Methanococcus vannielii SB: one gene and its partners. The main gene of each other region encodes a partner of the protein of the gene in region 3 in a complex. Links are inferred from orthologs where the notes say so. Each region holds a gene or a part of one and is shown on either strand. Other genes may lie near its edges. The genes, in order: MEVAN_RS06520, MEVAN_RS05645, MEVAN_RS03435, MEVAN_RS07355 and MEVAN_RS06580.

What was found.
Region 1: MEVAN_RS03435 (region 3) and MEVAN_RS06520 share a complex: the UniProt entries of both Methanocaldococcus jannaschii proteins name them as parts of the RNA polymerase complex. The link is inferred for Methanococcus vannielii SB from one-to-one orthologs.
Region 2: MEVAN_RS03435 (region 3) and MEVAN_RS05645 share a complex: the UniProt entries of both Methanocaldococcus jannaschii proteins name them as parts of the RNA polymerase complex. The link is inferred for Methanococcus vannielii SB from one-to-one orthologs.
Region 4: MEVAN_RS03435 (region 3) and MEVAN_RS07355 share a complex: the UniProt entries of both Methanocaldococcus jannaschii proteins name them as parts of the RNA polymerase complex. The link is inferred for Methanococcus vannielii SB from one-to-one orthologs.
Region 5: MEVAN_RS03435 (region 3) and MEVAN_RS06580 share a complex: the UniProt entries of both Methanocaldococcus jannaschii proteins name them as parts of the RNA polymerase complex. The link is inferred for Methanococcus vannielii SB from one-to-one orthologs.

The regions. Positions count from the first base shown.
Region 1 is NC_009634.1:1,286,687-1,292,846, forward strand. Bases 1,660-4,504 are described here. They hold MEVAN_RS06520 (DNA-directed RNA polymerase subunit P), read right to left. Parts: upstream 3,230-4,504; coding sequence 3,089-3,229; downstream 1,660-3,088. Other genes in these bases: MEVAN_RS06500 (DHH family phosphoesterase), read right to left, coding at 1,660-1,876; MEVAN_RS06505 (prefoldin subunit beta), read right to left, coding at 1,922-2,263; MEVAN_RS06510 (KEOPS complex subunit Pcc1), read right to left, coding at 2,320-2,589; MEVAN_RS06515 (rRNA maturation protein), read right to left, coding at 2,598-3,089; rpl37A (50S ribosomal protein L37Ae), read right to left, coding at 3,285-3,575. Also shown: MEVAN_RS06485 (DUF2341 domain-containing protein), read left to right, coding at 1-185; MEVAN_RS06490 (hypothetical protein), read right to left, coding at 208-480; MEVAN_RS06495 (dihydroneopterin aldolase family protein), read right to left, coding at 490-870; more of MEVAN_RS06500, read right to left, coding at 872-1,659; more of psmA, read right to left, coding at 4,505-5,187; MEVAN_RS06540 (acetate--CoA ligase family protein), read right to left, coding at 5,772-6,160. UniProt on the Methanocaldococcus jannaschii protein: DNA-dependent RNA polymerase (RNAP) catalyzes the transcription of DNA into RNA using the four ribonucleoside triphosphates as substrates.
Region 2 is NC_009634.1:1,116,468-1,122,582, reverse strand. Bases 3,004-5,803 are described here. They hold MEVAN_RS05645 (RNA polymerase Rpb4 family protein), read left to right. Parts: upstream 3,004-4,141; coding sequence 4,142-4,465; downstream 4,466-5,803. Other genes in these bases: MEVAN_RS05635 (glycosyltransferase family 4 protein), read left to right, coding at 5,166-5,803; MEVAN_RS05640 (DUF655 domain-containing protein), read left to right, coding at 4,566-5,141; MEVAN_RS05650 (50S ribosomal protein L21e), read left to right, coding at 3,798-4,091; MEVAN_RS05655 (tRNA pseudouridine(54/55) synthase Pus10), read left to right, coding at 3,004-3,712. In the rest of the region: MEVAN_RS05665 (aminotransferase-like domain-containing protein), read left to right, coding at 1-1,041; MEVAN_RS05660 (TIGR00375 family protein), read right to left, coding at 1,084-2,265; more of MEVAN_RS05655, read left to right, coding at 2,288-3,003; more of MEVAN_RS05635, read left to right, coding at 5,804-6,115. UniProt on the Methanocaldococcus jannaschii protein: DNA-dependent RNA polymerase (RNAP) catalyzes the transcription of DNA into RNA using the four ribonucleoside triphosphates as substrates. This subunit is less well bound than the others.
Region 3 is NC_009634.1:716,518-722,714, forward strand. What follows is about bases 1,380-4,261. They hold MEVAN_RS03435 (DNA-directed RNA polymerase subunit H), read left to right. Parts: upstream 1,380-2,643; coding sequence 2,644-2,880; downstream 2,881-4,261. Other genes in these bases: MEVAN_RS03430 (homocysteine biosynthesis protein), read right to left, coding at 1,380-2,371; MEVAN_RS03440 (DNA-directed RNA polymerase subunit B''), read left to right, coding at 2,967-4,261. In the rest of the region: MEVAN_RS03415 (TIGR00269 family protein), read right to left, coding at 1-103; MEVAN_RS03420 (MoaD/ThiS family protein), read right to left, coding at 119-373; MEVAN_RS03425 (4Fe-4S binding protein), read right to left, coding at 416-814; more of MEVAN_RS03430, read right to left, coding at 830-1,379; more of MEVAN_RS03440, read left to right, coding at 4,262-4,466; rpoB (DNA-directed RNA polymerase subunit B), read left to right, coding at 4,510-6,197. UniProt on the Methanocaldococcus jannaschii protein: DNA-dependent RNA polymerase (RNAP) catalyzes the transcription of DNA into RNA using the four ribonucleoside triphosphates as substrates.
Region 4 is NC_009634.1:1,454,085-1,460,343, reverse strand. The notes cover bases 1,870-4,813. They hold MEVAN_RS07355 (DNA-directed RNA polymerase), read right to left. Parts: upstream 3,653-4,813; coding sequence 3,086-3,652; downstream 1,870-3,085. Other genes in these bases: MEVAN_RS07350 (dihydroorotate dehydrogenase), read right to left, coding at 3,871-4,785; spt4 (transcription elongation factor subunit Spt4), read right to left, coding at 2,835-3,011; MEVAN_RS07365 (GTP-dependent dephospho-CoA kinase family protein), read right to left, coding at 2,337-2,813; MEVAN_RS07370 (30S ribosomal protein S24e), read right to left, coding at 2,030-2,332; MEVAN_RS07375 (30S ribosomal protein S27ae), read right to left, coding at 1,870-2,028. Outside these bases: MEVAN_RS07390 (NifB/NifX family molybdenum-iron cluster-binding protein), read left to right, coding at 19-258; MEVAN_RS09075 (hypothetical protein), read left to right, coding at 258-386; MEVAN_RS07385 (hypothetical protein), read left to right, coding at 1,037-1,318; MEVAN_RS07380 (NifB/NifX family molybdenum-iron cluster-binding protein), read left to right, coding at 1,341-1,676; more of MEVAN_RS07375, read right to left, coding at 1,813-1,869; MEVAN_RS07345 (epoxyqueuosine reductase), read left to right, coding at 4,939-5,712; MEVAN_RS07340 (glutamate-cysteine ligase family protein), read right to left, coding at 5,763-6,259. UniProt on the Methanocaldococcus jannaschii protein: DNA-dependent RNA polymerase (RNAP) catalyzes the transcription of DNA into RNA using the four ribonucleoside triphosphates as substrates.
Region 5 is NC_009634.1:1,296,178-1,302,349, reverse strand. Bases 1-2,915 are described here. They hold MEVAN_RS06580 (DNA-directed RNA polymerase subunit L), read left to right. Parts: upstream 1-1,271; coding sequence 1,272-1,559; downstream 1,560-2,915. Other genes in these bases: MEVAN_RS06570 (50S ribosomal protein L10), read left to right, coding at 2,375-2,915; MEVAN_RS06575 (50S ribosomal protein L1), read left to right, coding at 1,721-2,362; MEVAN_RS06585 (DUF2067 family protein), read left to right, coding at 658-1,275; MEVAN_RS06590 (tyrosine--tRNA ligase), read right to left, coding at 1-480. In the rest of the region: more of MEVAN_RS06570, read left to right, coding at 2,916-3,385; rpl12p (50S ribosomal protein P1), read left to right, coding at 3,460-3,759; MEVAN_RS06560 (TATA-box-binding protein), read left to right, coding at 3,887-4,432; imidazole glycerol phosphate synthase subunit HisH, read left to right, coding at 4,445-5,056; MEVAN_RS06550 (PHP-associated domain-containing protein), read right to left, coding at 5,126-6,013; MEVAN_RS06545 (bifunctional ADP-dependent NAD(P)H-hydrate dehydratase/NAD(P)H-hydrate epimerase), read right to left, coding at 6,034-6,172. UniProt on the Methanocaldococcus jannaschii protein: DNA-dependent RNA polymerase (RNAP) catalyzes the transcription of DNA into RNA using the four ribonucleoside triphosphates as substrates.

The DNA of each region.
Region 1 (6,160 bases), 570 kb from region 3 along the record:
CAAAAACAATAGGTTTAAACTACATTTCACCAAAAAGGTCAGATGGAACAAAATATACGCTTTCAACAGATTACAGCATTTATTATGAAGAAGCAGATGGCTATCCTTCAATAATAGACAGGCTTGCCGGAAAAGACGTTAAAACATGGAACCTTGGCTATGGAATTAAATTAATGGGTTATTAAAAAAATAAATTAAAAATAAATCTTATTCAATTTTTTCTAATTTTCCTTCGATAAATTCCAAAATGCATTTATCGACGTCTTCAAATTCGCAAAAATAACTTTCAAATTTAGCGTTTAATTTTTTCTGTTCATTTAAAATAATTGCGTTAGGTTTTTCTTTTAGCATTTCTTCAAAGGATAGTACAGTCTTTGTATCAACCACTTCTTTTTCTGAAATTTTAAATATTAAGAAATAATTTGCAGATTTAACGCTTGAAATAGCATCCATATCCATTGGAACTGCAACATTAATCATTTTTCCACCTTAAATTTTTTCAACATACATCAAAGGGTAATCAAGTTCTTTAATGTATTTTAATCGTAAAATTACTGAATTTTCTTCTTCTTTTGTATTTACCGTTAACGATACATCAAGCATGTTTCCATCAAGGGATACATATTTTCCTTCTTCAATATCAAGAATAATTGAAACAGAAATGTCTTTAATAAATGGCTGGTTTTTTAAGGATTCTGAAATTGCAAGTTCTAAACTTTTTTTAGTTTTATTACTTACTGGAGTTCCAACAAACTGGTGAAATAATGCCCCAAGAGATATTCCTCCTTCAAAAACGGCTCTTTCTCTTTCAGTTAGATTTTTAAAATATGAATTAAAAATTTCACTATTTTCAAGTTTTTTTTCTGCCATTTTAACACCTTAATTCTTCTTTAAGTGTTTCTATACATATCGAAAGTACTTCTTTTACTGCTTCTTCTTTTGATATTTCCTTGTTCCATGGTGCATTTAGTCCAGCAGCTTCTTCATGGCCTCCGCCTTCACCACCTAACTTTTTAGCAACTTTTTCCATCAAACTTCCCATATGAACTTTTTTTGAAACTGACTTTCTACTCCTAACACTCACTCGTATTTCTTTATCTTTTTTTCTTGCGGCAACAACAAATGAAACATCCGCACCAATACTTACAATAGTTTTTGCACACGATGCTTCATGTGAACTTGCATTTGAAATTGAAATTACATAATTTCCCAAATCGATTATTTCCATTCTACTACATGACTTTAAATGGGCAATTCTTTTACTTGGGTCACTTTCCTGACTTAAAAGATATAGTATTTTTTGAAAACTGATTTCTTTTATAAGCCATGAAATAGTGTTAAATGTTGATTCTTTTGCAAGCTTTAAATGTTTTGTATCGTACAATATCCCTAAAAGAAGTGCAGTTCGAATATTTTTTGGAGGATATATATTCATTTCCCGAAAAATATCTGAAACGATTTCGCAAGTTGAAGTTGAATTTTCATCAACAATTAAAACCTTACAAAGGCTTGATAAATCTGTTTTTCTATGGTGGTCAATTAAAATTACGTCTGAATTTAAAAAATCTTTTTTATTTACTGTAATTTGATTTAAAGATGAAGTATCAATTAAAAAAACGGTTTTTGGTAATTTTGGATACTCGATAATTTCGATATCCTCATTTAATTCGGTTAAAATAGCTCTTGAAAGTTTGCTTACGGAGTCAGCTGATATTCTCACGTTTTTTTCTTTCAATTTTTTTTTCGAAAAACTGTTTGCAAGGTATTTTAAACCAATTGCAGCACAAACTGCATCGGGATCAGCGTTATGGTGGCATAATAGTAAAATATCTTCTTCTTTTAAATAATCTTTTAAAATTTCTAAATCTTTTTTCATAACGAGAACCCTAAAAAAATAATTAATATATATTAAAAATAGAAATTAATGGCCTTGACCGATAACCTTTTGAAGGTTTTCTTGTAATTCGGCGTATCTTTTCTGCATCTTTTCTTCCTGTTTTTCAAAAGTTGCAACTCTTAACTTCATTGTTTCCATTTTTTCGCTTAATTCTTCTTTTACTTCATCTTTATTTCTTTTAACGAGTATTCCGCCTGCCATTTTGAATACTTCGTCTGAAGTTGACTTTTCCATTTCTTCAACGGCTTTTTCCATTTCTTTTAACTGGGTTTCAAACTGCTGTTTTTGATACATTATCATTTGTAACTGTTGTTGAAGCTGTTGAAACTGCATTAACTGATTTTGAACATTTGGAGGTAATTCCATGATTTCAATCCTCTTTTTAATTTAATCATTTTTAAACTCATTTTATTTATCGACTATTATTCATTTTCAGTTAGTTTATATATACCTTCTGCAACGTTTATCCAACGAAGGTATGAATAAATGGATGCTTTTAAAATGCTTAATTCATCTGAAACACAAACTATTTTTATTACGCAATTATCTAAGCTCATTTCACATTTTGATTTTATTTGTGAGTCACTATGCTCTAAAAAAACAGAATTAAAGATAATTTCGGCTTTTTTTGGATTTTCAAAAACCAGTTCCAAATCGAATTTTGGCAGGTTACTGATATTTTTACAGTTCATTTTTTCAACTATTCAATATCCATCAAAACAACGGTTTTTACTTTTATACTTGGGCCGATATTTTCCAAACCATCATGGATTTCAATATAAAATGTGGAACTATCAACGTATTTAAAGTGCAATGCGGTACTAAAATTACATTCATCGTACTTTAATTTGCTAAATAGGAAATCGTAAAATAAGCCTTTTAAGTGCTCTGTTTTTTTATCGAAGAGTGAACCAATATTTCCAGATGTTTTAAAAACTTTTCCTGAAACTTCCCTTTGCAGTTTTAAAGAAATATTCATTGATAAAATTTTATTTAGCTTAAAATCGTATAATTTTAACCTTGCAGGGTTTCCTTTAAATTCCTCAATGATTACAATATCCTTTTTATTTTCTACAATTTCTGAGAGAGCAACTTTGCCCCGATTTTGGACTTCAAAGTTGAAAACTCTTGCAAGGTCATTTACAAAACTTCTAGTACGCTGTGAAGGTTTTCTTGAAGTTGTAATTATCATTATCTAGCCTGTACTTTCTTGACTACTCTGGGCCTCAATTTTATCAATACCCTGTTACTACAGTGAGGGCATTTTGCCTTTAATCCAATTTCCTCAAGAGTGACGATTTTTCCGCAGTTGGAACACCTGTACTCTGCCATAAATACCACCTAAAAAAAGCTTAAAATAAAAATAAATGGTTTAAAAATAATTAAATTAAATTTCTCTACTTTTACTTTCGATAACTCTTCGGATAGCCTTTGTAACTACCTTACCAGCACCGGTTTCTGGAGTGTATGCGCCACCTGCAATTTTTGCACCGCATTTGTCACATACCCAAATTGAAGTTCCTGCTCTTTTTAATTTAGGGAATGCACAAACAGGGCACTTGTATTCTTTGTTCTGTTTAATTTCAACGTCTCTTAATCTTACTCTGATTTTTCTACCGTATCTTGGTCCGAATCTTCCAGCTGAACCAATTTTCTTTGTGTGGCTAAATTCTACCATTATTTCACCTGTTTCTATCCGCAAATTGATTAGTCGTATTTTTTAAGTACTTTTGTTTGAACAGTTCCTTTCGTAAGTTTATTTAAGTGTAAGTAAAATTCACTTTCGATACCGCTTGGAATTTCAATTACAAAAACAAGGGAGCCGTCCCCCGACCATTCTTCCTGTTTGGTACTGCCGTATTCATGAATTGTATGGTATGCAGTCCCTGCAAATTCACCAGGGATTTTAACTACAATATCCCTTTTTTCAAACTTAATGGGTAAAAGTTTCCTCAATTCCTTTATAATTTTAGGGACCTGTTCTTCAGCGCTTTTATAAATATCAACGCTAATTCTGGCTTCTTCCATAGCATTTTCAATCCTTTTTGGCGGATGGGGAGCATCAGTCTGGGGGTTAATCGTGTTTCTTGAAATCAATGACACGATCTGTTTTCGCTTTTGTTCATGTATTTCTTTCCTTTGATTGGCGGTTAACTGGACCTGTCCTTTTATTAAAATCTGTTCTGCTATTTCCAAAGGGTTTATCGTTTCAAAAATCTTTAGTAGCATTTCATCTGGAACTTTTTCTCCCTTTCCAGAGTCCTTGTAGACTGCCTCAGCAGCTAAGATTTCCGATATTGCTATTGGCTGACCTTCTTTAAATTTGGCTGCCAAATATGGATCAACGAGTATTTCGAATTTTTCCCCATGTGATTGAAGTCGTGCTATAACAGCATTGTCCAATGACACCATATGTATCCCCTCTTTTATTTATATACCTTTCCACGCATTAAACAAAACACGAATATAAGATTTTATTACAAAATTAGCATAATTTGAGGAGATTATTTCTATTCTATATTTTCAGTAGCCTTCTTTTTTTCAGCCTCTTCGTTTTCTACTTTTATTTTATCATATACTTTTTTTACAATTTTTTCAATTTCAAAAACAGTTATTTTTTCGACCAATTTTCCGGTATCTTTTACAATTGCCATGTCTATATTTTCAGGCTTTAATTCTTCAGTAGTTTTACTTAAAGCGTAAATTGCAAGTTCCATACCTTCACTAACGCTCATATTTTCGTCGTATTTTTCTTCAAGAATTTCCATTGCAACAGGCCGTCCTGAACCGATTGCAGTAGCTTTGTATTCAATTAAAGCTCCACTAGGGTCAGTTTCAAAGAGCCTTGCACTGTGTCTATCAATTCCGGTTATCAAAAGTGCCAAACCAAAAGGCCTTGCACCTCCGTGGTGAGTATACGCTTGTTTAATATCGCAGATTTTTTTTGCAAGTGCTTCGACAGTAATCGCTTCGCCATATGATATTCTATTTACTTGAGCTTCAACCCTTGCCCTATCAATTAAAACTCTTGCATCAGCAACCAGACCTGATGTAGCAGCTACAATATGGTCGTCAATTTGAAATATCTTTTCAATTGATGAAACATCAATTAATTTACTTGTAATTCTTCTGTCAACGGCTAAAACAACACCGTCTTTACATTTAATGCCTACCGCAGTAGTTCCTCGCCTTACGGCTTCTCGTGCATATTCTACCTGGTAAAGTCGTCCTTCTGGGCTGAATATGGTTATTGCCCTATCGTATCCTGATGCTGGAACCATTTGTTGCATGTAATTTCCTCCTCTGTTTAAATTATTAATTTTAAATTAAAAATCAACGGATATAATTACTACTTTTTAATGAATTTTTATATATATCTATCCTTTTTATACTGAATTTCTTGTCTAACAATATTAATATATTAGAAAATCTAATGTATTTACATATAGGAAGGTGAAATTATGATACCTGTAACTATATCCGATGAAGCATTGGAATTTATTTCCGAAAAATTAAAAAATGCTAATAAAAAGGATATTATAGTTTTTTTTGAGGGCTTCGGCTGAGGAGGGCCTAAATTTGGAATAGATGTAGCAAGCAAAATCATGGATACGGATGAAAAAATTTTTGAAGGCGAATTTAATATCTATATTGATAAAATGGCAAAACAGGTATTAAATGAAGTCTATATAATTGTTAAAAAGTCCGTATTTAGTGGTAAATACCTTGCAGTTAAGGGAGCTGGCGGCTGCTGTTAATTAAAAACCTGAAATCAGGATTAATAACTTAACCGCCATTAATATTTATTTTTTTAATTTTTTTAATCGTTGTAATTTACCGATGTTATTTTATTAAATTTAATTTAGATTATAATTTACTTTAACTTATTTTGAATGACGATTAAGGCATCCCCAACAATTCCCCCGTGGCCTTCTTCTTTTATAAATGCAGGGTTAATATCGATTTCAAGTATTTCATTGTAAACTTCCATTAAAACGCCAACTCGAACCATAAGTTCTTTTAAGTAATTTATATCGCTTCTTTTTTCGCCCCTGACTCCCTCAAGTATCTTGTAGGATTTTAAAGACTTTATAATTTCTTCTGCATACTCTTCAGTTATTGGTGAAATTCCAAAAGACACGTCCTTTAAAACCTCTACAAATATTCCTCCAAGTCCTGTCATAACAACAGGGCCAAATACGGGGTCTCTTTTTGCGCCTATTATTATTTCTTTTCCTAAAATATATTCTTCCACTAAAACGC
Region 2 (6,115 bases), 400 kb from region 3 along the record:
ATTTCTTCGCTAGTTTTAGATGAAATGGGCCCAGAATCATTACAGTACGATTTAACTGAAGGGTATGTTCCCCTTAGAAAGCAGATTTCCGAAAGAATGAATAGAGTATATAAAACAGAGCTTTCAGAAAAAAACATTTTAATCGTTTGCGGTTCCCAACAAGGCCTTGATTTCTCCGGAAAAGTATTTATTGATAAAGGAGATGTTATATTATGCGAAAGTCCAACATATTTGGGCGCAATTAATGCATTTAAAGCATATGAACCTGAATTTATTGAAGTTCCAACCGATGACTTTGGAATGATTCCAGAAGAACTTGAAAAAATATTAAATCAGAGACATGATGTAAAAATGATTTACGTAATTCCAGATTTTCAAAATCCTACTGGTAAAACATGGTCTTTTGAAAGAAGAAAAAAATTCATGGAAGTTATTGAAAAATATAAAATTCCAGTAATTGAGGATAATCCTTACGGAGAACTAAGGTTTTCAGGTGAAATTCTTCCTTCATTAAAATCTCTCGATAATTTAGGACTTGTGGTTCATCTTGGAACTTTTTCAAAAACGTTCTGCCCCGGTTTAAGGGTTGGTTGGATTTGTGCATCTGAACATATCCTTGAAAAATATATTTTAATAAAACAGGGTGCAGATTTACACACTTCTTCGTTTTCCCAGCGAATAATTTCAAAAATGCTTGAAAATTACGATTTCGAAGAAAGACTATCAAAATTAAAAGAACTTTATAAAAAAAGAAGAGATTTAATGATTTTTGAAATGAAAAAAAAATTCCCTAAAAATTTAAAATACACAAATCCTGATGGGGGCCTTTTTACATGGGTTGAACTTCCAGAAGGGTTTGATGGAAGGAAATTTTTAGAAGAATGTCTAAAAAATAATGTTGCAATTGTTCCAGGAGGTTCATTTTTCCCAAACGGAGGCCATGAAAATACGTTTAGGTTAAATTATTCAAACATGTCTGAAGAAAAAATAATTGAAGGGATAAACCGGCTTTCAAAGGTTTTGAATGAATTTGAATATTAAATATTTTCTAATTAAATATTTTCAGCCCTATTTCATAAATTTTTATTTTACCCAAGAATCAAGTGTTACTTTTGGATGAAACCACTTAACTGTCGGCATGATTTTTGAAATATGCCCATATTCTCCCCCCCCGCCAGGATAAATATAAATTTTACCTTTTCTAAATAATTCTATCATGTTTCCTACTTTTTCATTAATTTTTTTAATTTCTAAAATGTCTTCGTTAATCAGTACATCTATTTCATTATTATATCGTCCAATATATTGTTCCCATATCAAATCAACTGATTTTGTGCCAATATTCTTCCCAATCGATAGGGAAATTATTTCTGCTAATGGGATTATTTTATGGTATTTTGGCCGGAAATTAGGGTGAACTATTTTTCCATCTTTTGAAAGTTGCTTTGTTCTATCAAATACACCTTTTTTTATGATTCCCTTACATTCTGGACATTTAAATTTATTTTCTTCTGCATCTTTTAATTGAAATCGTGTAAAACACCTAGTACATGCAGTTAAATGGTATTTTCCAAGATTTGGATCTAAACCATAGTTTGCAACTATTTTATTATTTTTAAGAACTTTTTTTACCTCTTCAAAATTTGTTTCAAGTCCTGAAAGCTCATTTACTTCCATCTGGTTAAATTCTCGGCCCAACCTATGTGAATAAAAGGAATGAGCATCAGAATTACTTAAAAAGGGCAAATCCCGTAATTCTTCAACCATGTCTGCCATATCTGTATCAGCAGAAAGTCCAAGTTCAATGAAATCAGGTTTTCTCGCATAACAGTTGTAAATTGAAGTGAAAGATTTGTAAATGCTTGTCCAAGGGGTAAATGCGTGAGCAGGCCCTATTAAACCGCCCAATTCTCGAATAATATCAATTATTTCCATGCCATTTAAAGAAATTCTTGGCCTTCCGTCTGCATCTATATTTTTAGCGTGTTTTGAAAAGATATTTCTTAAGTCATGCGCCTGATTTGTGCTTGGAAGAAATATCAGGTGATGAACTCGGTGCCGATCTTCGACTTCTGTTGATAAAAGTAAGGGCTTATTTGAATTTTTTTCTATTTCTTCGAGCCATTTTTCGTGTAAACAGTCTCCTGTTGCAATTAAATCGAGTCCCTTTATTGAGCCATATTTTAATATATGTTCAATATCCATATACTTAGAAGTTCCTTTTGAATACTTTGAATGAATGTGTAAATCAGCATTTATTATCATTAAATCACCCAGGTGAGATTATATGAATATAGACTATTCTATTTTAAAAAAATACCCATTTTGCAACAGGTGTTTTGGAAGACTTTATGGAAAACTCATAAGAACTGATAACTTTGATAGAGGGCGTGCATTAAAACTTTCAAAGGCAATTGAGCTTGAACAGTTGCTTAGGATTGCTCTTGAAAATTTAAATAATGATAATTTGGAATTTGAAAGCGATTTAAAATTAACCCCTGATGAAATTGACGAAATAAAGAGATTAATGTATTCGATACATAGATCAGGTCTTTTTGAAATAAAACTTGATTTAATAGATAATATCGAAAAATATGAAGCAGAATATAAACTCCTTGAGGAAACTAATGGTGAAAAAGCCTTAGAAGAATTAGAAATTAAATGTCCTTGGTGTAAGGACATTTTTGCACCTGAAAACCTACAAAAAATTTCTGAAAATATCGCTGAGACCTTAAAGAATTATGAATTTGAAAGCTTTTTGATTGGAACTAAACTTCCAAAACGATTTAAAGAACTAGAAAAAGAGATTGAAACACCATTCATGGAAAGTATAAGGCAGGAATTTGGTCGGGAACTTGGAAAAATTGTAACACCCATTCTTAAAAGAAGAGTTGATAAGGAAAACCCTGACATTGTTATAATGGTTAATCCATATAACCAAAAAGTTACGCTTCAGGTAAATCCTATTTTTATTAAGGGCAGGTATAAAAAACTCGTCAGGGGAATTCCACAAAGTCACTGGCACTGCAGGACCTGTAAAGGAAGAGGCTGTGAAAAATGTAACTTCACTGGAAAACAGTACCAAACTTCAGTCGAAGAAATTATTGCAGAACCGTTCATGGAAATTATGAAAGGAAGTTCTGAAGCACTTCACGGCGCTGGAAGGGAAGATATCGATGTTAGAATGCTTGGAAATGGAAGGCCCTTTGTAATTGAAATAAAAGAACCAAAAGTTAGAACAGTAAATTTAAAAAAAATGTCTGAAAAAGTAAATTCTTCCAAAATGGTTGAAATAACTGATTTAGAGTATGGGAATAAAAAAGATGTTCACTTTTTTAAAAATGAACCGCATAAAAAAACATACCTTGCAAAAGTTGAGTGTGATGAAAAGGTTTCCAAAGAAGAAGTCTTAAACCTCGTTCAAAAGCTTGAAAATTTAGTAATTGACCAAAGAACGCCTGATAGGGTAGCCCATAGAAGGGCCGACCTTGTACGTGTACGTAAGGTATATAAAGCTTGGCCACATATACTTGATGATTATAACTTCGAACTTAAGATCTTCTGCGATGGCGGATTATACATCAAAGAGCTCATAAGTAGTGACGAAGGAAGAACTTCGCCTTCTGTTTCGGAATTACTCGATAAAAAGTGCATCTGTAAGTTTTTAGACGTTTTGGATGTTCACGATTATGAGGATGTAGAAAATATCTAAAACAGAAATAGTTATATATTGGTAGTGGAAAATAAGATAGACACTATGCCAATTATTTTTGTGAAACACATTAGGAGGAATAATTATGCAAAAAAGTGAAGGATTTAGAAGTAAAACAAGATACAAACTTTCAAAACACCCTAGACAAAAAGGATTGTTCCCTTTAACTAGGGCATTAAAATGCTACACTGAAGGAGATACCGTTCACGTTGTAATCGACCCTTCAGTACAGAAAGGAATGCCTCACCCTAAATTCCACGGTAAAACTGGAACAGTCGTATCTCAAAGAGGAAGAGCTTTCTTAGTTAGAGTTAAAGATGGTGGAAAATACAAAGACATCATTGCAAGACCGCAACACCTAAGAGAGTCTAAGCTTTAATTATTTTTAAGATATTCTTTTTTTTAGAATAATCTATTTTGAGGGAGATTATGATTGGAAAGGAAGTTATTTCCGAAAAACACACCACAATTGCCAATGCACTTGAAATTATGAGTGAACGGGCAAATTTTGATGAACTATCGTATGAACACGGGTGTGCATTAGATTACTTGCAGAAGTTTTCAAAACTGAATAAAAAAGATGCAGAATCAATGCTAGCTCAGCTTTTGAATCTCGGATTAACCGAAAAGATGGCAGTTAAAATAATAGATATTCTTCCAGAAAATGCGGAAGAGCTAAAAGTCGTTTTTTATAGGTCAGACCTTCCAGAAAATGCAGAAGACGTCTTAGACGTAATATGCAAGTTTAAATAACGCATTTTTACTATTTTGTTACTAAAACATTAATTTTTTATTAAATTAAGTCTATATTGATATATGATATTATAACTTAATACCGAAAAAAGGTGTATTTATGAGAGCGGGGCACGATAGAAATAAAAGAGAGTTTGAAGACTACGCATACGTTTTAGACTTCTTAGAATACGGCTACCCTGAAGACACAAGGCCGCTTCATCAGAAAAAACCTATCACACTTGCATTCGGTGAAAAACAGTTTGTGATGATGGAATTAACACTTAAAGATGGTAAAACCGTTGAACTTGCCGAAAAATTATATATTGGAAAAGGTAAGCGTGAAAAAGTCGAATTTGTGTCAAAAATGTTAAAATATGATAATTTAACCCCTACTGCAAAAACAGAACTGCTTTATGTCATAAAAGAAGCCGTTAAGTTTCAAGAAGAAAGATTTATAGAATTTTTAAATAATTGTGGCCCACTTACCCCTAGAATGCATTCTTTACAGTTGCTTCCAGGAATTGGGAAAACTTCAATGTGGAAGGTAATCGAGGAAAGGGAAGTAAGAAAGTTTGAAAATTTTAAGGATTTTGAAGAAAGGGTTAGAAAAAATATAATTGACCCAATTGCAAAAAGAATTGAAGAAGAAATCAAACAAGACCAAAAACACTACTTATTTGTAAAGTGGAAATAATTAATTTTTATTTTTGGTGTTATCTTGAAAATATTAATCCCTTCAATATATCATCCTTTTTTAGGCGGAATAACCGTACACGTTGAAAATTTAATTAAAAATTTAAGCAAGCTTGACGAATTTGAATTCCACATATTAAATTACAGTTCAAACTCTAAAAAATACTCTTTTGATAACGTTTTTGTTCATGATGTTCCTTATTTTAAATATTTAAGAGGCCCAAGTTACATTCTAAATGGGTATAAGGTGGGGGGGGAAATAATTACCAATGAAAAAATAGATTTAATTCATAGCCATTATGCTGCCCCACAGGGATTTTTAGGGTCACTTTTAGGAAAAAAATTTAATATATCAACTGTTTTAACACTCCATGGAAGCGATGTTTTAAGCCAGTCAAAATCTGCTTTTGGAAAATACTTTTTTAATTATGCTGTTTCAAACTCTAAAAAAATAATATGTGTTAGTGAATCATTAAAAAATCAGCTCAAATCCAAAAACGATTTAAATTCGCCATATTTAAAATCTGAAGTAATTTATAATGGTTTTGATGAAAATTTATTTAATCCTTCAAATATTGATGAAGATTACGGACTGTTTGTTGGATCATTAGTTAAACAAAAAGGATTATTTTACTTTTTAGAAGCTATTAAAGATGTAGATTTCAATTTTAAAATTGTAGGTTCTGGCCCCTTAAAATATAATATACTTAAGTACATAAAATCCAAAAATATAGATAATGTAGAAGTTTTGGGGCATAAATCACAGATTGATGTATCAAATTACGTAAAAAATTGTAGTTTTTTAGTCCTCCCATCACTTTCAGAAGGGTTAGGAATGACATTAATTGAAGCAATGGCCTCTAAGAAAGCCGTAATTGGAACTAGTGTTGGAGGAATTCCTGAATTAATTACCCATTCAAACGGGTATCTAGTACCTCCAAAAGACGTAAATAGCCTTAAAACTAAAATAAAAAT
Region 3 (6,197 bases):
GAACCTTTTTAGTTATATCGTTTATAAAACATTCCTTACAGAAGTGTTTTCCAGAATGTTTTTGATGATATATAGACGGACTTTTACATTTTTTGCATTCCATATTAATCACTTGGTCTTATCCGCCTGAAACTGGAGGATATATCCCAATTTCGGAATCTTTAGTAAGAATATCATTTGCAGAAACTATTTCAAAGTCCTTTGAAACAATTATTTTTCCATTTTTAAATTCTTCTTTTAAATTAATGTTGTAGTTATCCGATAAAATTTCAATTAAATCGGAAATTTTTAATTTTTCCAAATCCGTAGATATAATAAGCCCATTTCCATGAATTTCCCTACATTTTGCAAAAAATTTTACTGTAAGTAACATTAAATCACCTGAAAAATTTTAAAAGAATTAAAAAAGTAATTATTAAATTTCAAAGACTTTAATGGCATTTACAGGGCATACTTTTGCACAGTTTTTACACCCTATACACTCATCTTCATCTAGCAATATTTTATAATCAGAATCAACTGAAAGTGCACCAACAGGACAGTGTACTACGCATGAGCCACAATCAATACATAAATTATCGTCTTTTTGAATAATTTTTGGAATGTCTTCTGCTTCCCCGTATTTTTTCAAAATGGTTATTGCAGAATCAACTTGCAACTCTGAACCGGTTACTTCAAGGATTAAAAATCCCTCCCTTGGTTCCATTTTTGCCTTTAGTATGTTAACCATTGCACCAGTTTCCAATACAACTAGTGAAACTACAGGTTCACGAACATTATTTCCAGATATCCAGTAAAATACCCTTTTTTTCAATTAAATCACCAGATTTTAAATTTTATTTAATCCTGTTCTTCCAATAAGTTTTGATATATCTTCTGCAGATACAACTCCTACCACCATATTATTTGAATCAACAATCGGGAGTCCTGAAATGTTATTTCTACTCATTTTTCTTGCAGCCATGTCTATTGTTTCATCTGGTGTTGCACAAAGTACGCTTTTAGTCATTATTTCAGAAATTGAACCAATATCTTGAGCCATTGCCTTTGCTATGTCCCATGAAGTAATTATACCTGAAAGCATTTCTTTTTCATCCACAATCGGTAAGTGATTAATGTTATTTTCAATTAATATCCTTGAAGCTTCGGTAATTGACATTTTTATTGTTCCCACAACTGCGGGCCTACTTAATATATCTTTTACAAGCTTCATTTTTGCTTTCATAGGTTTTGGAGCGTATTTTTCTAACGGTTCAAGCCTTTCAGTTAACATGAATTCCCCATTTAAAATCCAATCCTGAAGTTCTTTTGAAATTTCTCTTGAAACCTTGTAACTTGAAACTGAAGCAGTTTTAATTGTTTTTTCAACTTTTTTACCCGAAACTTCTACTTCAAGTTTTACTTTTCCAGTTCTTGCTTCGTTATAGTTTATAGTTCCAACAGTAGGCCTACTTCTTCTAGGTACTCCATAATCAAGTACTGGAATTTGAATATCTTCATCTTTTATTGCACATGCTTTCGCAATCTCTGCATTTAATACTGGAATTGGAACACCTATGCCCATGAAAAGGGTGCATCCATATTTTGGAATTGTTGCCCCCCTTAAATATTTAATATTCATTTCCTTTAAATTTCCTTTAACCATCATTGTTCCAAATGCATTGTTTGGGCTATGCTGGGTTCCTGCCCCAATAATGTAACCTTCTGCACCACCCAAAAATATTCTTGTACCCATACCCAATGTATTGTACGTTTTTGTTTCCCTATTGTAGTCATTTTGCATAGGATTTAGTTGGCCTGCGCCAGAATAATTTAAATTCCCGTATTCTGGAAGTAGTGCTCCCATGTAGGTATATAATTTTTCTTCTGTGCTATTTGTAGCGCCATTATATGACTGATAGCAGTTTCTTGGATTTATTAAGATTGCTTGATTTAAGTCATCAATCGTTATAGTTGTTGCTACTTTTTTTCGAGGATAGCAGTCAGTAGTATATCCTTCCGCAACCAATTCAACTTCTTTTCCTGCAACAAGGTCTTCAAGAACGTGTGCTCCACCATAGGCTATGTCTATATCATCGTCAGAATTTACTTGGGTTGCCCCCATATATGCATCAACTGCAGCAACCCCAGAATACGCTTCAACCCCATTTATAAGTGTTCGATACATTTTTATCGGAGGATCTGAATGTCCAAAGTTTAAAAATGCCCCGCTAGAACACATTGCACCAAATGTCCCAGTAGTTACCACATCAACTTCCAATGCTGCTTTTTCCGCACCTAGTTCATCTACGATGCTTATCATCTCTTCTGCAGTTACAACTACTGCATTATTATTTCTTATTTTCTCGTTAATTTCAAAAACAGTCTTCAAAATATCAACCTTAACTTAGTATATACTGAAAGCAGGATTATTTATTGAATATATCATGAATGATTATTTATATGATTTAAAACTCATAATTAGTTCGGTAATTTATATATATCATATTATTTAACTATATCATATATTGTTAATACATACTCATTCGAAAAGTATATATAGACAGTAAACAATAAATAGTAGTTACCACTATTTTTCATGATACTAATATTATCGGTATAAAATTATTTTTATAACTATTTTAAACAAAAGGAGGCCAAATTGTGAAAGTATCCTCACATGAAATGGTTCCGGAACATGAAATTATCCCAGGAGACGAGATTCCCTTTTTACTCGAAAAGTACGGTATAAAAATACAACAATTTCCAAAGTTATTGATTAGTGACCCGCTGGTTATTGAAGTCGGTGCAAAAGTTGGAGACATTGTAAAAATAACTCGAAAGAGTCAGACTGCAGGCGAAACAGTTTACTTTAGATTAGTTGTATCCAATTCAGTTTAGTATTACCATAATTTATATTAAAAATATTTTTTCAAAATCAATCTTTATCATATAGTACCTTATCTAAAAACGTAAGGGGTAAAACCATGGAGTCCCGTGTTATTGTAGATGCATTTTTTAGAGAAAACAGTCTGGTTAAACACCATATTGATTCTTATGACGATTTTGTTGAAAACAAGATTCAAGGAATCATTGATGAGGTAACTGGCGTTGAAACGGAAATCAAAGGAGGTTATAAGGTATCCTTTGGAAAAGTAAGGGTAACTAAACCCATAAATAAAGAAGCAGATGGTTCAGTAAAAGAAATAACGCCAATGGAAGCAAGAATTAGAAATCTTGCATACTCTGCGCCCCTCTACCTTGAAATGATACCTTTAATTGGTGAAGGTGATGAAGAAAAAACACTTTCACCAATTGAAGTTTATATTGGAGAACTTCCAGTAATGCTCGGTGCAAAAATCTGTCATCTCTCTGGAAAAAGCGAAGAGGACATGATTAACTATGGTGAAGATCCAAAAGACCCATTAGGTTATTTTATTGTTAATGGTTCAGAAAAAGCTGTTGTTGCCCAGGAAGATTTGATTCCAAACAGAATCCTCTGTGAAAAGGTTGAAAAAAACAACAAAATTGTTGATATTGCAAAAGTATTTTCAACTAGACATGGGTTTAGGGCGTTATGTACTGTTGAAAGAAGTCCAGATGGACTTTTAAACGTATCTTTCCCAGGTATGCCAAGCACTATTCCGTTAGTTATACTAATGAGGGCACTTGGTGCGGAATCTGACCGGGAAATTATGGAATTAATTTCAGACGAGCCTACTGTAGTCATGCAGTTAGTTGCAAACTTACAGGAAGCTAGAGAAGAACATGGGATAAACACAACTGAAGATGCACTTGAACATATCGGAAAAAGAGTTGCTCCAGGACAGCCAAAAGAATACAAATTAAAAAGAGCTGAAACAATTCTATGTAATTATTTGTTGCCACATATGGGAATTGAATCTGAAAAATTAGGTGCTAAATGTAAATACCTTGGAAGAATGGCTAAAAATTCAATAGAACTTTATTTAGGTTCAAGAGTTGAAGACGATAAAGATCATTATGCAAACAAGAGATTGAAATTAGCAGGAGACTTGATGGAAGACTTATTTAGACATTCATTCAACCAGTTAATTAAAGATATTAAATACCAGCTTGAAAGACAGGCAATAAGAAATAAAGAACCTTCTATTCAAGCGGCAGTTAGAAGCGATGTGTTAACTGAAAGAATGAGACATGCAATGGCTACAGGAAACTGGGTAGGTGGAAGAACAGGGGTATCCCAGCTTCTTGATAGGACTAGTTATCTTGCAACAGTATCCCAATTGAGAAGAGTTGTATCACCACTATCCCGATCACAACCTCACTTCGAAGCAAGAGACTTGCACGCAACTCAATGGGGTAAAATTTGCCCATCAGAAACACCGGAAGGTCCAAACTGTGGTCTGGTTAAAAATCTTGCGGTAATGTGTAAAGTAACTACTGATGAAGAAGATGAAGGTATTATTCAATTAATAAAAGAAATTGGACTTTCAAAAGACATTTAAATCCCTATTAAAGATTCAGTCACTTAAGAAGAAGGTGGATACCTTGGAAAAACAGGCAAACGTTTACGTCAATGGGAAATTGATAGATACTTCAAAAGACCCTGAAAACCTCGTTAAATCATTAAGGATACAGAGAAGAAGCGGAAAATTATCTCCAAACACATCTATTTCATTTAATGAAGAAAGTAACGATATTCATATATCAACCGATGGCGGTAGGGCTGTAAGGCCGCTAGTGGTAGTTGAAAACGGGTTTTCAAAATTAACAAACGAACTTTTAGAAAAAGTTAATAATAATGAACTTACTTTTGAATACCTTGTAAAAACGGGCGTTATTGAGTTTTTAGATGCTGAAGAAGAAGAAAACGCAAGAATTGCAATGTACAATGACGAAATTACTTTTGAAAATACGCATGTTGAAATTGACCCACTTGTAATTTTAGGTATCGGTGCAGGTGTTGCACCTTATCCTGAACATAACTCAGCCCCAAGGATTACGATGGCTGCTGCAATGGGTAAACAATCATTAGGAATTCCAATGGCGAATATAAAGTGGAGAATGGATACAAGGGGACATCTACTTCACTACCCTCAAGTTCCATTGGTTAGAACAAAACACCAGGAAATATTAGGATTTGATAAAAGGCCTGCGGGACAAAATTTCGTTGTAGCAGTTATGAGTTACGAAGGATACAACATGGAAGATGCATTCGTAATTAATAAAGCATCTCTTGAAAGGGGCCTTGGAAGGAGTACATTTTTTAGAAGTTATGAAAGCTTTGAAAAAAGATACCCTGGTGGACAACTTGATAAATTCGAAGTTCCTGAAAAGGGCGTTAGGGGATATAGGGCTGAAGAAGCATACCGAAATTTGGGAGATGATGGTTTAATAGACTTAGAATCTGAAGTAAGGTCTGGAGATGTAATATTGGGAAAAACTTCACCTCCAAGGTTTTTAGAAGAACAAGAAATAACCCTTCAAACAAAATCACAGAGAAGAGACACATCCGTTACAATTAGACACGGTGAAGAAGGAGTAGTTGACCTCGTAATTTTAAGTGAAACTAAGGAAGGAAATAGACTTGGAAAAGTTAGAGTTAGAGATTTAAGAGTTCCCGAATTTGGAGATAAATTTGCTTCAAGACACGGACAAAAAGGAGTTATAGGGCTCGTTGTACCCCAGGAAGATTTACCATTTACCGAAGATGGAGTAATTCCTGATTTAATTATTAACCCACACGCAATTCCCTCAAGAATGACTATTGGACAGGTTCTTGAAATGATTGGCGGTAAAGTTGGTTCATTAGAATGTAGACGAGTTGACGGAACTATATTCAGTGGTGAAGGAGAATGGGCTCTAAGACATGCTCTTGAAAACTACGGGTTTACACATAGTGGTAAAGAAACTATGTATGATGGAAAAACAGGCCGAAAATTAGAATGTGAAATATTTGTTGGAGTTGCATATTACCAAAAACTACACCACCTTGTTGCAGGGAAAATCCACGCAAGAAGTAGGGGCCCAATTCAAGTCCTTACACGGCAACCTACTGAAGGTAGAGCTAGGGAAGGAGGTCTCAGGTTTGGAGAAATGGAGAGAGACGTTCTTGTTGCCCACGGTGCTGCACTACTACTTAAAGAAAGATTACTCGATGAATCAGACCCGCATGAAGATTATGTATGTGCAAAGTGTGGTGAAATCGCAATCTTTGATTACAAAAGAGGCATGAA
Region 4 (6,259 bases), 740 kb from region 3 along the record:
ATAAAAATGGTGAAAAAAATGAAAATATGTGTAACAAGTACCGGAAACTCATTTGAAAGCGGTTTTGAACAGAAATTTGGAAGAAGCCCATATTTTATAATTTATGATACAGAAACTAAAGAATTTGAAACCTTGGATAACTTAAAAAGAGATTCCGCACACGGTGCGGGAATTGGTGCGTCACAAGCCGTACTTTCCAAAGGTATTAATGTAGTAATAAGCGGAAATATCGGGCCAAATGTGAAAATAGAAGTTTGATGAAAAAAATATCAATTTATGAAGGCATTGGAAATACGGTTCTTGAAAACATCCTATTATTTGAAAAAAATGAATTGAAAGAAATAATTACACCTAAAAACCCCTTCAATGTAACACTGGTTAAATAATTTACCGGAATAGTCTTCAGTGGTAAAATTGAAAAAAGGTTTTATCTTATACGAACTTAAACATTGGGGCAGAGTGTGCAGGAAAAATCGTAACTGAAGTTAGAAAAAATGCTTTAAAAAATATTAAATGAGAGGCGATATTAATTGACGGATCTCTGGGAATTGGTTATGTCGTAATTTCGTCAGTTACGGGCTGTGATTATGCATTATTAGTAACTGAACCAAAAAATTGGCCTTGATGATTTGGTGCGGGTTTTAGATCTTTTAAAATATTTTGAAATCGAATGCTACGTGATAGTAAACAAATACGACATAAATCCTGAAAAAATCACGGAAATCATAGATTATTGTGAAAAATCCGGTTTTGAAGTTCTTAGAAAAATTCTATTCGATAATACTGTCATTAAATCACTTCAGGAAGTACTGTCATTAGATCATTTCAGAAGGAATTCCTCTTTTAAACTATAAAAAAGTCCTACAGGACTTGCAATTATGGGTATGTGGAATAAATTACATTCAAAAATTATACTATAATTATTATTCTCAAAAATATTTACTCACGTAAAAGCAAAGATTTTATATATTAGTTATCCAATAGAATAATTATGCACATATGTGCATAAATTATCATTGATGAAAAGGTTGATAAAATGGATTTTAGAATGCATAAAAACTGCATATGTAAAAAATTATTTGGTAATGCCAGATATTCCGGTACGGGAATAAGGCGACTTCTTAGAATGGTACTTAGCTCTGAAGAAATTGAACATGTAATTAAAAAGGAGACTGGATTAAAAGTACCTGAGGAAGAATTAGATAAATTATCAAAAGAAATGCTTAAAGATGAAAAAATAATAGATGCGAGAAGAATGAATTCATTCAGGGGTTCTGGATCCCAGTTCCGTGGCGGAAGAAAATTTGGAATACAATAATAAAAATTAACAAGGCGATAATTTGAAAATAGCAATACCTACAATTGAAAATAAAATCTGCTCGCACTTTGGTAAAACTCCTTTTTTCACCATTTTTGAAATAAACGAAAACAAAGAAGTAATAAATGCTAAAAAAATAGAAAATTCCCCTTGTGAAGGCCATGATGGGGGGCAGAAACATACTGCTGGAAATGGTTCAACTATTGAAACACTACTTTCTGAAAATGTAGATGCAGTTATTTTCATTAATATGGGGCAAAAAAGTATAAATGCACTTTCAAATAGAATTAAACTCCATCATACAGATCTAAAAGATGTTGAATCTGCGTTAAAACAGTTTTTAGAAAATAGGTACTAAACACGAGTAATAAAAATGCATAAATAACTTTAATTTACATTTATATACATTTCTTTTTTTAAAAAAATCTAAAAAATTTAAAAATCGTTTTTCAGTCAAAAATTAGTTAAGTTAAAAAAGAATAATAAAAAGAAAATTATTCTTGTTCTTCAGTTTTTTCATTCTTTTTGTATTCTAAAAATCCGCACTTTCCGCATGCGTATCTGTTTAAGTGTTCAGCCATGAATACACCTGCACCACATTTAGGGCATGCTTTTTTCGTTCTTGTTACACTGTTTCCTTCTACTTTATAGTAGTCTGATTTTTTTGTACTTGGTGCTTTTGCGCCTTTTTTACCTTTAGCTGCTGCCATATTATTCCTCCGCTACTTCTGCTGCTTCTTCAAGTTTGTTTTTTTCCAAAACGGATTTTTTCTCTACGGTATTCATGATTTTTTCATCTTCGTAGATTTTTGCGTAGCCTTTTGCTTCCAATTTACCAAATTCTTGGTCTAATGTGTCAATTACAAGCATTTCTTTTTTAGCGTTTAAAATTGCTACTAGTTTAACTTTTACATCTTTAATTGAAGGTGTAGCGCCGTCAAACGTAGCTAAGAATTTTACTTCCCTTCTGTGTAATAACGGGTTATTTTTGTCTGAGATAATCTTTATGTCCATCATATCACCGTTCTTCCATATCTTTTAGAAGTTTTTCGATTTTCTGTTTCAGTTCTTTTGTAATCTTTAAAACTACCATGCCTTCGTCAGGCTGTCCATAAATGACTGAGGTATCCTCGGGGAAATACTTTATTACAGGAAGTGTAAGTAAGTCTTCTTCACCCTTAACGATTAAAGCCATGTCTCTATCATCTATGGTGGAAAGGTATTTAATTCTTTCTATGGCTTCATCAGAAATATATCCTGGAGGATTATAAACCTCAAAAACAGTTTTAAATTTATGAGGTATTTCAACAGGCACGTTTCTCTTAGTTTTAAAGTCTAAAATTGATAAGTCTGGTACAATACCATTAGATAAAAGATGTTTTGTAGTAACATCACCAATAGAAATAACCTTTCCTTCTATACTGTTAAGTTCCTTATATACTTTTCCAAAAGGCTTTTTTAACTCGGTTGCAACCTTATCCGTGAGTATATACATGATTTTCACGATATGTAAAAATTATTTAACACTAAGAACATATTTTCCTTTAATATCAATTCTTGCTTTTTTTGCTACTTCTGAATTATTCGGATCTAAAACAATTAAAAGACCTTTCACGTTTTCGGAAGTATCAAATCCACATATTGGGCAAGTATCGTCCTTTGTGACGTATTTGCATCTTAAACATGCCTTCATTCAATTCACCTCGTTAAATAAAAAATCAGAATAAGTACATTAGATATTGAAAGTAAAAAATAACTAATTATTGACTAATTTTTTTCCTTTTTATTTTTTACTACCTGTTCTTCAAGCCATTCTAATTTTCCAAGGCTTTGTTGTCTCATTGTAAGTGCAATTTTGCTTCCTCTCTTTTTTTCTTCTTTTAAGCTTACTGCAACAATTCTTGCCCTTACAAAATCTCCCTTTTCTAAAACTTTACCTGTTTCTTTCCCAATAATTGCTTCTCTTTTTGGGTCAAAACTTACAAAATCATCCATAATCTGCGAAATGTGGATTAAACCGTCAAGGGGCCCAAGCCTAATAAAAGCACCGAATTCAACAACGTCAACGATTTCCCCTTCAACAACCTCGTGAAGTTCTGGAACGTATGTAAGAACGTCAAATTTTGTTTCGTGATAAGCTGCACCGTCCCCATATATAATGCTTCCATCACTTACCTGATTTATGTCAACTATTGAAAGAACGTATCCTACATCTTTATCGAGAATTCCTTCGTATTTATCCATTAAAACCCTTTTCACGTTATCGTTTAAAGGCGTTCCAAACATTTTTGGCGGAACTCTTACGGTATCAGAAATTGTTAAAATTTTGTACAAATAACCACCTCGGATTATACCTGATTAATGTTGTAAAACAGTTAAAATAATTAAAAATTGTTTTCTCAAAATAGTAAAACAGTTTCAGTATATATATCTTGTTTTTAATATATAAAATCTATGGATTAGAAATATACTTTATGGAAAACCGATGAAACGTAGATATATACTATTTAACCTATTTTTTTACAAATTAACTGTTTTTTTTTAACTATACATTATTTTCTTGAAATTCCAATAATATCTTTTAAATTTAAATCCCGATTTTTCAAAAATTCTTCAATTTCCTGATTTATTTTTTGGAATATATCATATCCACGATAATAGACTCCAGTTCCAACCTGAACTCCCGACGCTCCTGCCATCATAAATTCAATAGCGTCATATCCGGTTGTAATTCCCCCTACGCCAATTACTGGAACTTCTACTGTTGAACATATATCGTAAACATTCTTTACTGCAATTGGTTTTATTGCTTTTCCACTCATTCCGCCAAATTTGTTTGCTAAAACTGGTTTTTTTGATTCTATATCTATAACCATTCCTGGGCCAAGGGTATTTATTGCAACTATTCCGTCAGCTCCTGCATTTACAACAGAATTTGAAATTTCTTTTATATCAGTTACATTTGGCGTTAATTTCACGATAACAGGTATATCTGAAACACTTTTTACTGCTGAAACCACATTTTTTGAAAGGCATTTATCTTGACCAATTGACGAACCATACCCTCCGCCTGCATGAGGGCATGAAATATTTAGTTCTAAAACGTCTACATGAGGTATTAAATTTTCAGCAACTTTTTGAAATTCGGTTTCATTTTTACCATATATTGAACCAATAATTTTTACATTCATTCTTTTCATTTCTGATTTTATCCGTTCAAGTTCTAAGATATACTCTTCTACTCCCGGGTTTGGTAAACCCATTGCATTTAAAAATCCGCCTTCAACTTCAACCATTGTTGGATTTTTATGTCCTTCCTTTTTTTCAATTCCAACAGACTTAGTGCAAACTGCACCTGCACCATTTTTAGCCATTCTTTTTAGAGCGCTTCCAGTTTCACCCATAACGCCCGCTGCTAAAAACACGGGATTTTTAAATTCGATGTTCCAAAGTTTTGTTTTTAACATTTTAAAATCTCCAAGATATTTTAAAAGATATTTAGAAAAGGACATATAAAAAACTAAAGAATAAAGTATTAAAAGTAGCCATGTTAGTCAGGATAATTAAATCAAAGCAAAAGTAAATTAAGAATAAAATTAAATTAAATGTGGGGTGGAAAAATGGAACAGATTATAAGAGATTTAATCGTTAATTTTGTAAAAAATTATCCTTTAGAAAATAATACCAAAACTGCATGGAAAAAGCCAATTGTTGGATATTCAGATGCCGAAAATCCAGAATTTATAAAATTAAAGGAAATTATCTCAAAAGAACATTTAACTCCTCAAGAAATTTTACCAACTTCAAAAAGTGTTGTTTGCTATTTTTTACCTTTTGCTGAAAATATCGTCAAAAGTAACGATTTTTCAGGAATTGCATCTAAAGAATGGGCTAAGGCATATGTTGAAACTAATAATATGATTAAGAATTTAAATAGTTATTTATCTGTGGAATTAGGTAAGTTTGGGCATGTTTGTGCTAAAATTCCACCAACGCATAATTTTGATACTGAAAAACTTATAAGTAATTGGTCGCATAGGCATGTTGCATATATCTCAGGTTTGGGAACTTTCGGAATAAATAACATGTTAATTACGGAAAAGGGATGTAGTGGGAGAATTGGAAGCATTGTTACCGATATTAAATTAATTCCAACTGAAAAACCATGTTATGAATATTGTTTATATAAGTACAATTATTCATGTGGTGTTTGCATTGAAAAATGTGAAAAAGGAGCCTTAAAAATAAATAAATTTAATAGAAAAGAGTGCTATAAAGCATGCCTTTTGAATGCAAAAATTTATGAAAAAATTGGAATTTCCGATGTTTGCGGAAAATGCTTATCAAATATTCCTTGTTCGTTTGAAAATCCAAGTAAAAAATTAAAAAATTAAAAATTGGATGTAAATTAAATGCATTTTGGTTTGCTTAAAATTTAAAACTGTTAAAACATTAATTTGTTTTCTTTTAAACACAATTTTGCTTCATTCATAATTTTTAAAATATCTTTTTCTTCATTATATTTTTCAGTAATAATTTCAGAAAGGCAACCATATTCAATCCGATTAAAAATATGCTTTAAATAATGTCTTTCTTCGTTGGTTGCAATTAATTGCGCTTTTTTATATATTGCTTCAAGTTCGGGCTTTAAATTTTTAGTTCCAGATTTTTTTGCTGTTTCAAATACTTCCAATATTCCTTCTTCATCATCAGGGAGATTTAAGTCATCCACACGAATTAAACAATTTATCAATGCAGAAATGGCCATATCTGCATGAATAGACTCTTGTTCATCCATTGCTTTTATTTCAACACATTTTCTTTCTCGTCTTACTATTAAACCTCTTGAATTTACCCATTCCTGACATAAAACTTGAGCTTCTTTTTCCTTAAGTTCCATATACATTTTTTCAAGTAGGTCTTCATAATCTGAAGATTTTA
Region 5 (6,172 bases), 580 kb from region 3 along the record:
ATGTTTTATATCGTTTACCTGCATTAAAGGGTAGACTACGCTTGCAACTTTTGGGTTTTCATCTTCTCTTGCAATTACTTCCATACTCCTTTTTGCACGGTTTAGTGTTGTAGCAAGAGCTAATTTATATACATCGATAGTATATTCTTCATTTAATTGAAATTCGCTTCCGTAAACGTAATCTGCAATAAGGCCCATTGATTCAAATGCTTTTTTATTTTCTTCCCCTAATGCCCTTATTTCTTCCATCGTGCCTTTCTGGTTTAGGTAAGCATGTAAATCTGCGAGCAAAATAATTATTTTAAATCCTGCCTTTTGTAAATCTATCATTTTTTTTATTTGAAGATAGTGGCCCAAATGAATCTTTCCACTAGGTTCAAATCCGATGTATGCAATTTTTTCGCCTTCTTTTTTTAAAAGTTCATTCATTTCTTCAATTGACACTATTTCAGAAGTGTTTTTTAATATACTTTCTAACATATTTTCGCCTGATACTTGATATTCAAACATTTACAATTTTGTATATACGGTAGAAATAACAATATATAAGACTATATATAATGATTGTGTCTAAACAGTTTTTCATTATAATCTTATTAAATTAATATGATTTTATGAGAAATGATTTATGAGATGAGGGAATTTTTGGTGAGATAAGTGAAAAAAATAATTTCTATAAAGGGTACTGAAAAAGAAGTAATCGAAATATGTGAAAGAATATCAAAAATGGGCATAGATTATTCTTTTGATGCTAAAGCCAATTATTCGGAAAATAAAGCATATAATAGTGCACGAATAAAAATATTTGGTGAAGATAAGAATAAATTGGTTGAAGATTATAAAAATATTCTTTCAATAATTGAGCATGTCCATAATAAATATAATGTGGACGTAAAAGGGTTATATGAATACAAATTAAGTGATTTGAAATACCCTGTAAATAAAGACCTAGTTCTAGACACCCTAAGTGCACTTAAAATTAATTTTAAATATTTAAAAGATGAAAACGTAATCAAGTGTGAATTAAAAGTCGAAGAGTTAAATGACATTTTGAAAAACATACTCGAAATATATTCCGAACTAAACGTTTATAAACTCGGATCAAAACCTGTTAAAAATGTATTAGCGCTTGCTTCATATATTACAGGAAATGATGTTAACATATTACTTGAAAAAGGCCTAGAAAAAGAATTATTTCGGGAAGAAAACGAAAAAATCGTCCTGAATAAGGATATAGATTTAACAAGAAAAGAACTTTTGAGTGTGAAAAAATGAGTTATATTAATATTATTGAAAAAAGCGAAAATTCTATAGAATTGGAACTTGTTAACGATGATCATTCATTAAGTAATGCATTAAAAGAATCATTGCTTTCAAAAAAAGGAGTTGTAATTGCATCTTATGGTGTAGAACATCCAGTTTTACACCCTGAAACAGGAAGATATATCTCAAACCCAACATTAGTCCTAAAAACTGAAGGGGTACTTGCAGAAAAAGTTTTAAAAGAAGCTTTAAGGGACATAATTGACCTTTGTAGTAATTGTTTAGAAGAATTATAACCTTTATACCCAACTACGATTCTTATAAAAAAATATCATTTATAAACTCTTTTTTAAGTATATTTAAACCTCAGTAACTTATTTATAATATGTAACAATAGTACGTATGCTCCATGTATAGATCGCATTGGTGCGGTTAAATAATTACAGGAGGCAACAACATGGACAGTGCACAAATACAAAAAGCAGTGAAGGAGGCTCGAACTCTCGCTAAGCCGCGAAACTTCACACAGTCCGTTGATCTTATTGTAAACTTGAAAGAGTTAGATCTTACAAGACCTGAAAACAGGTTGAAAGAACAGATCGTCTTACCTAGCGGAAAAGGTAAGGACACTAAGATCGCTGTGATTGCAAAAGGTGACTTAGCGGCACAGGCAGCAGAAATGGGCCTCACTGTAATAAGACAGGAAGAATTAGAAGAATTAGGTAAAAATAAAAAAGCAGCTAAAAGAATTGCTAACGAGCACGGATTCTTTATTGCTCAAGCAGACATGATGCCATTGGTAGGTAAATCATTAGGTCCAGTTCTAGGCCCTAGGGGTAAAATGCCACAACCAGTGCCTGGAAATGCAAATTTGGCTCCATTGGTTGCTAGATTCAAAAAAACAGTAGCCATAAATACAAGGGATAAATCGTTATTCCAAGTATACATTGGAACTGAAGCTATGAGTGATGAAGAAATCGCTGCAAATGCGGAAGCAATTTTAAACGTAGTGGCTAAAAAATACGAAAAAGGCCTCTACCACGTAAAGAGTGCATTTACAAAACTCACTATGGGTGCAGCAGCCCCCATATCAAAATAAGGGGTTGAAAGTATGATCGACGCAAAATCAGAGCATAAAATTGCCCCTTGGAAAATTGAAGAAGTTAATGCATTAAAAGAATTACTTAAAAGTGCGAATGTTATTGCATTAATTGACATGATGGAAGTTCCTGCAGTACAGCTCCAAGAAATTAGGGACAAAATCAGAGACCAAATGACATTAAAAATGTCAAGAAACACTTTGATTAAAAGAGCAGTTGAGGAAGTTGCTGAAGAAACTGGCAACCCTGAATTTGCTAAATTAGTAGATTACTTGGACAAAGGGGCGGCAATCGTTGTTACAGAAATGAATCCGTTCAAATTATTTAAAACACTTGAAGAAAGTAAAAGTCCTGCTCCAATAAAAGGAGGCGCTATTGCACCATGCGATATCGAAGTTAAATCCGGTTCAACTGGAATGCCACCGGGGCCATTTTTAAGTGAATTAAAGGCAGTTGGAATCCCGGCTGCAATCGATAAAGGTAAAATTGGAATTAAAGAAGACAAAGTCGTTGCAAAAGAAGGCGATGTAATATCACCTAAACTTGCAGTAGTACTTTCTGCATTAGGTATTAAACCAGTTACAGTTGGTTTGAACGTTCTCGGAGTTTACGAAGAAGGTGTAATCTATACATCCGATGTATTAAGAATCGATGAAGAAGAATTCTTAGGTAAACTTCAAAAAGCGTACACTAACGCATTTAATTTATCAGTTAATGCGGTTATACCTACGAGTGCAACAATTGAAACAATTGTTCAAAAAGCATTCAACGATGCAAAAGCAGTATCCGTTGAAAGTGCATTCATAACAGAAAAAACTGCTGATGCAATCCTTGGAAAAGCTCATGCTCAAATGATTGCAGTTGCTAAATTAGCTGGCGATGAAGCATTAGATGATGACTTAAAAGAACAAATCTCATCCAGTGCAGTAGTAGCTACTGAAGAAGCTCCAAAAGCAGAAACTAAGAAGGAAGAGAAAAAAGAAGAAGCTGCTCCTGCTGCAGGTCTTGGATTACTCTTCTAAAATTTTACCGAAAAAAATATATATGGAAATAAATAATTTCAAAAAAGAGTTCATACATCTTGGAGGTGTACTTTATGGAATACATATACGCAGCATTATTATTAAATTCAGCAAACAAAGAAGTAACCGAAGAAGCAGTTAAAGCAGTTTTAGTTGCAGGCGGTATCGAAGCTAACGATGCTAGAGTTAAAGCATTAGTTGCAGCATTGGAAGGCGTTGACATTGCAGAAGCTATCGCAAAAGCTGCTATCGCACCAGTTGCAGCTGCTGCTCCTGTTGCAGCTGCTGCTGCTCCAGCTGAAGTTAAAAAAGAAGAAAAGAAGGAAGACACAACGGCTGCTGCAGCTGCAGGTCTTGGCGCTTTATTCATGTAATAAAGCTAAATTCCATTCTTTTTATTTTACCAAAATTAATTTATATATTTAAATGTATAAACTATATATAAATATTTATATACTATATAAATAGAAAAATATAGCATATATATAAACTGGTGAAAGAATGGAGCCTGAAATTAAGATTGTAAACGTGGTTGTATCCACCCAGATAGGTACTGATATCGATTTAGAATATGCTGCGGACATTTTAGATAACGCAGAATATGAACCAGAACAATTTCCAGGATTAGTTTGTAGATTGAGTGATCCTAAGGTTGCACTTTTAATATTTAGAAGTGGCAAATTAAATTGTACGGGTGCAAAAAGTAAAGAAGATGCGGAAATTGCAATTAAAAAAATAATAAAAGAACTAAAGGAAGCTGGAATGGAAATTATAGATAATCCCGTAGTAAGTGTACAAAACATGGTTGCAACAACAGAACTTGGTATGGAACCAAATTTAGATGATATTTCAACCTTAGAATGCACCGAATACGAACCTGAGCAGTTCCCAGGTCTTGTTTATAGATTAAGCGACCCTAAAGTAGTAGTACTAATATTTGGCAGTGGAAAAGTCGTAATTACGGGTTTAAAAGTAATTGAAGATGCATATATTGCATTTGACAAAATATCTGCAACATTAAAAGAATTAGAACAGGAATTATATTAAAACGGGATATTCGTGATTGCAATAATTGACTACAATGCGGGAAACTTAAGAAGTATTGAAAAGGCTTTTGAACTTTACACTAAAGATATAATTGTTACAAATGATCCTGAAACCATATTTAGCGCAGATAAACTAATTTTACCAGGAGTTGGAAATTTCGGAGATTCAATGAAAAATCTAGCTCAAAAAACTGGCGATTATTCTTTAATTGAAGTAATAAGTCGCTGCGTTGGTAAAGTACCTTTTTTAGGCATATGTCTTGGTATGCAACTACTTTTAGATAGGAGCGAAGAACAAAAAGAAATTTCAGGACTAAAAGTTATAAATGGGGACGTAATTAGGTTTAAAAATGTTCGAAAAATCCCCCATATGGGCTGGAATACTGTAAATCAAGTAAAAGACATCCCGATTTTTGAAGGAATAAATAATAATGAATATTTTTATTTCGTACACTCCTACCATGTAAATCCAGTAGATAACAGTACAATTTCTGGAATTACCGATTACGTTTACGAATTTCCATCAGTATTAACTAAAGGAAACATCTATGCAACACAATTTCATCCTGAAAAAAGTGGTAAAAACGGGCTAAAAATGATAGAAAATTTCGTAGAATTGATTTAATACTTATAAACAACTTAAAAACTACTAAAAAGAATTACAATTAAATAAATTTTAATTAAAATTCTATAATTAAATAACTTCTTTTAATTTTTGTTTAGCTTTTTTCTTAAGATACATATTTCCTAAAACCCCTGCAACAATTGGAAGTGGGGTTCCAATATAAACTAACCCTCCAAATGCAGCTATTCCTTTTTTAAACTGCGAACCATTGTATTTTAAAATCTGGTCTTCTTTTTTTACCATCGATTTTATAAGTGCCTTTTCTGATGCATAGATAACATTATAACTCCAAAGAATTATGTCTGAAAGGGGTGTAGGGCTTCCTTCAAACGTTGTTTTCCTATTTTTTATTGCATAATATAAATCATCTGCAGAATTTCCAGTAAATTTAGTGTTTCCGTTTCCAATCATCCTAGCTAAATGTGCATCACTATTTCCTAAAAATGCAAAGGGGGATTTATGATAGTTTTTGATAACCTTTTCTAGTGCAATGTTGTTTACTATACCATCCCTATGGTATGCATTATAAACTTCAATTCCGTCAAGTTTAAGTTCAAAAATTCTGTCACCTAATGCTTCACATATCGGACTATAAGGATGAGGGCATATAGAAAGTCCGCCCTGTTCACGAATTTTATCAATAGTTTCTTCAGGAGATAGTCTTTTTGGAATGTCTTCATTTAAGAAAAGTCCCAATATTTCCCCTTCTGTTGACATTATCTCGCTACCGACAACAACCTCAATACCGAACTCTTTTTCAAATTTCTTTGTTTCAAGTGCCCCTTTTATAGAATTATGATCCGTAACTGCAATAACATCCATATTATTGGCTTTTGCATATTTCATAACTTTTAAGGGTTCTTCAACAGAATCAGGAAATTTTAAACCCATATATTTCATCATTCCCGAATACTTAGTATGGATATGCAAATCAGCCCTAGAAATTTCTTTTTCCATGAGTTCCCTCGGAATATTAATTATAGTAGTTCTTTTAATGTGTAAGAAAGATTATCTACAATATCTATAGAATTGTAAAAATACCCCTTACTTTCAAGTAATTTATCGCCACAGTAACCATTTATATAGGCGCCCGCACATGCAGACAGGAATGCATCA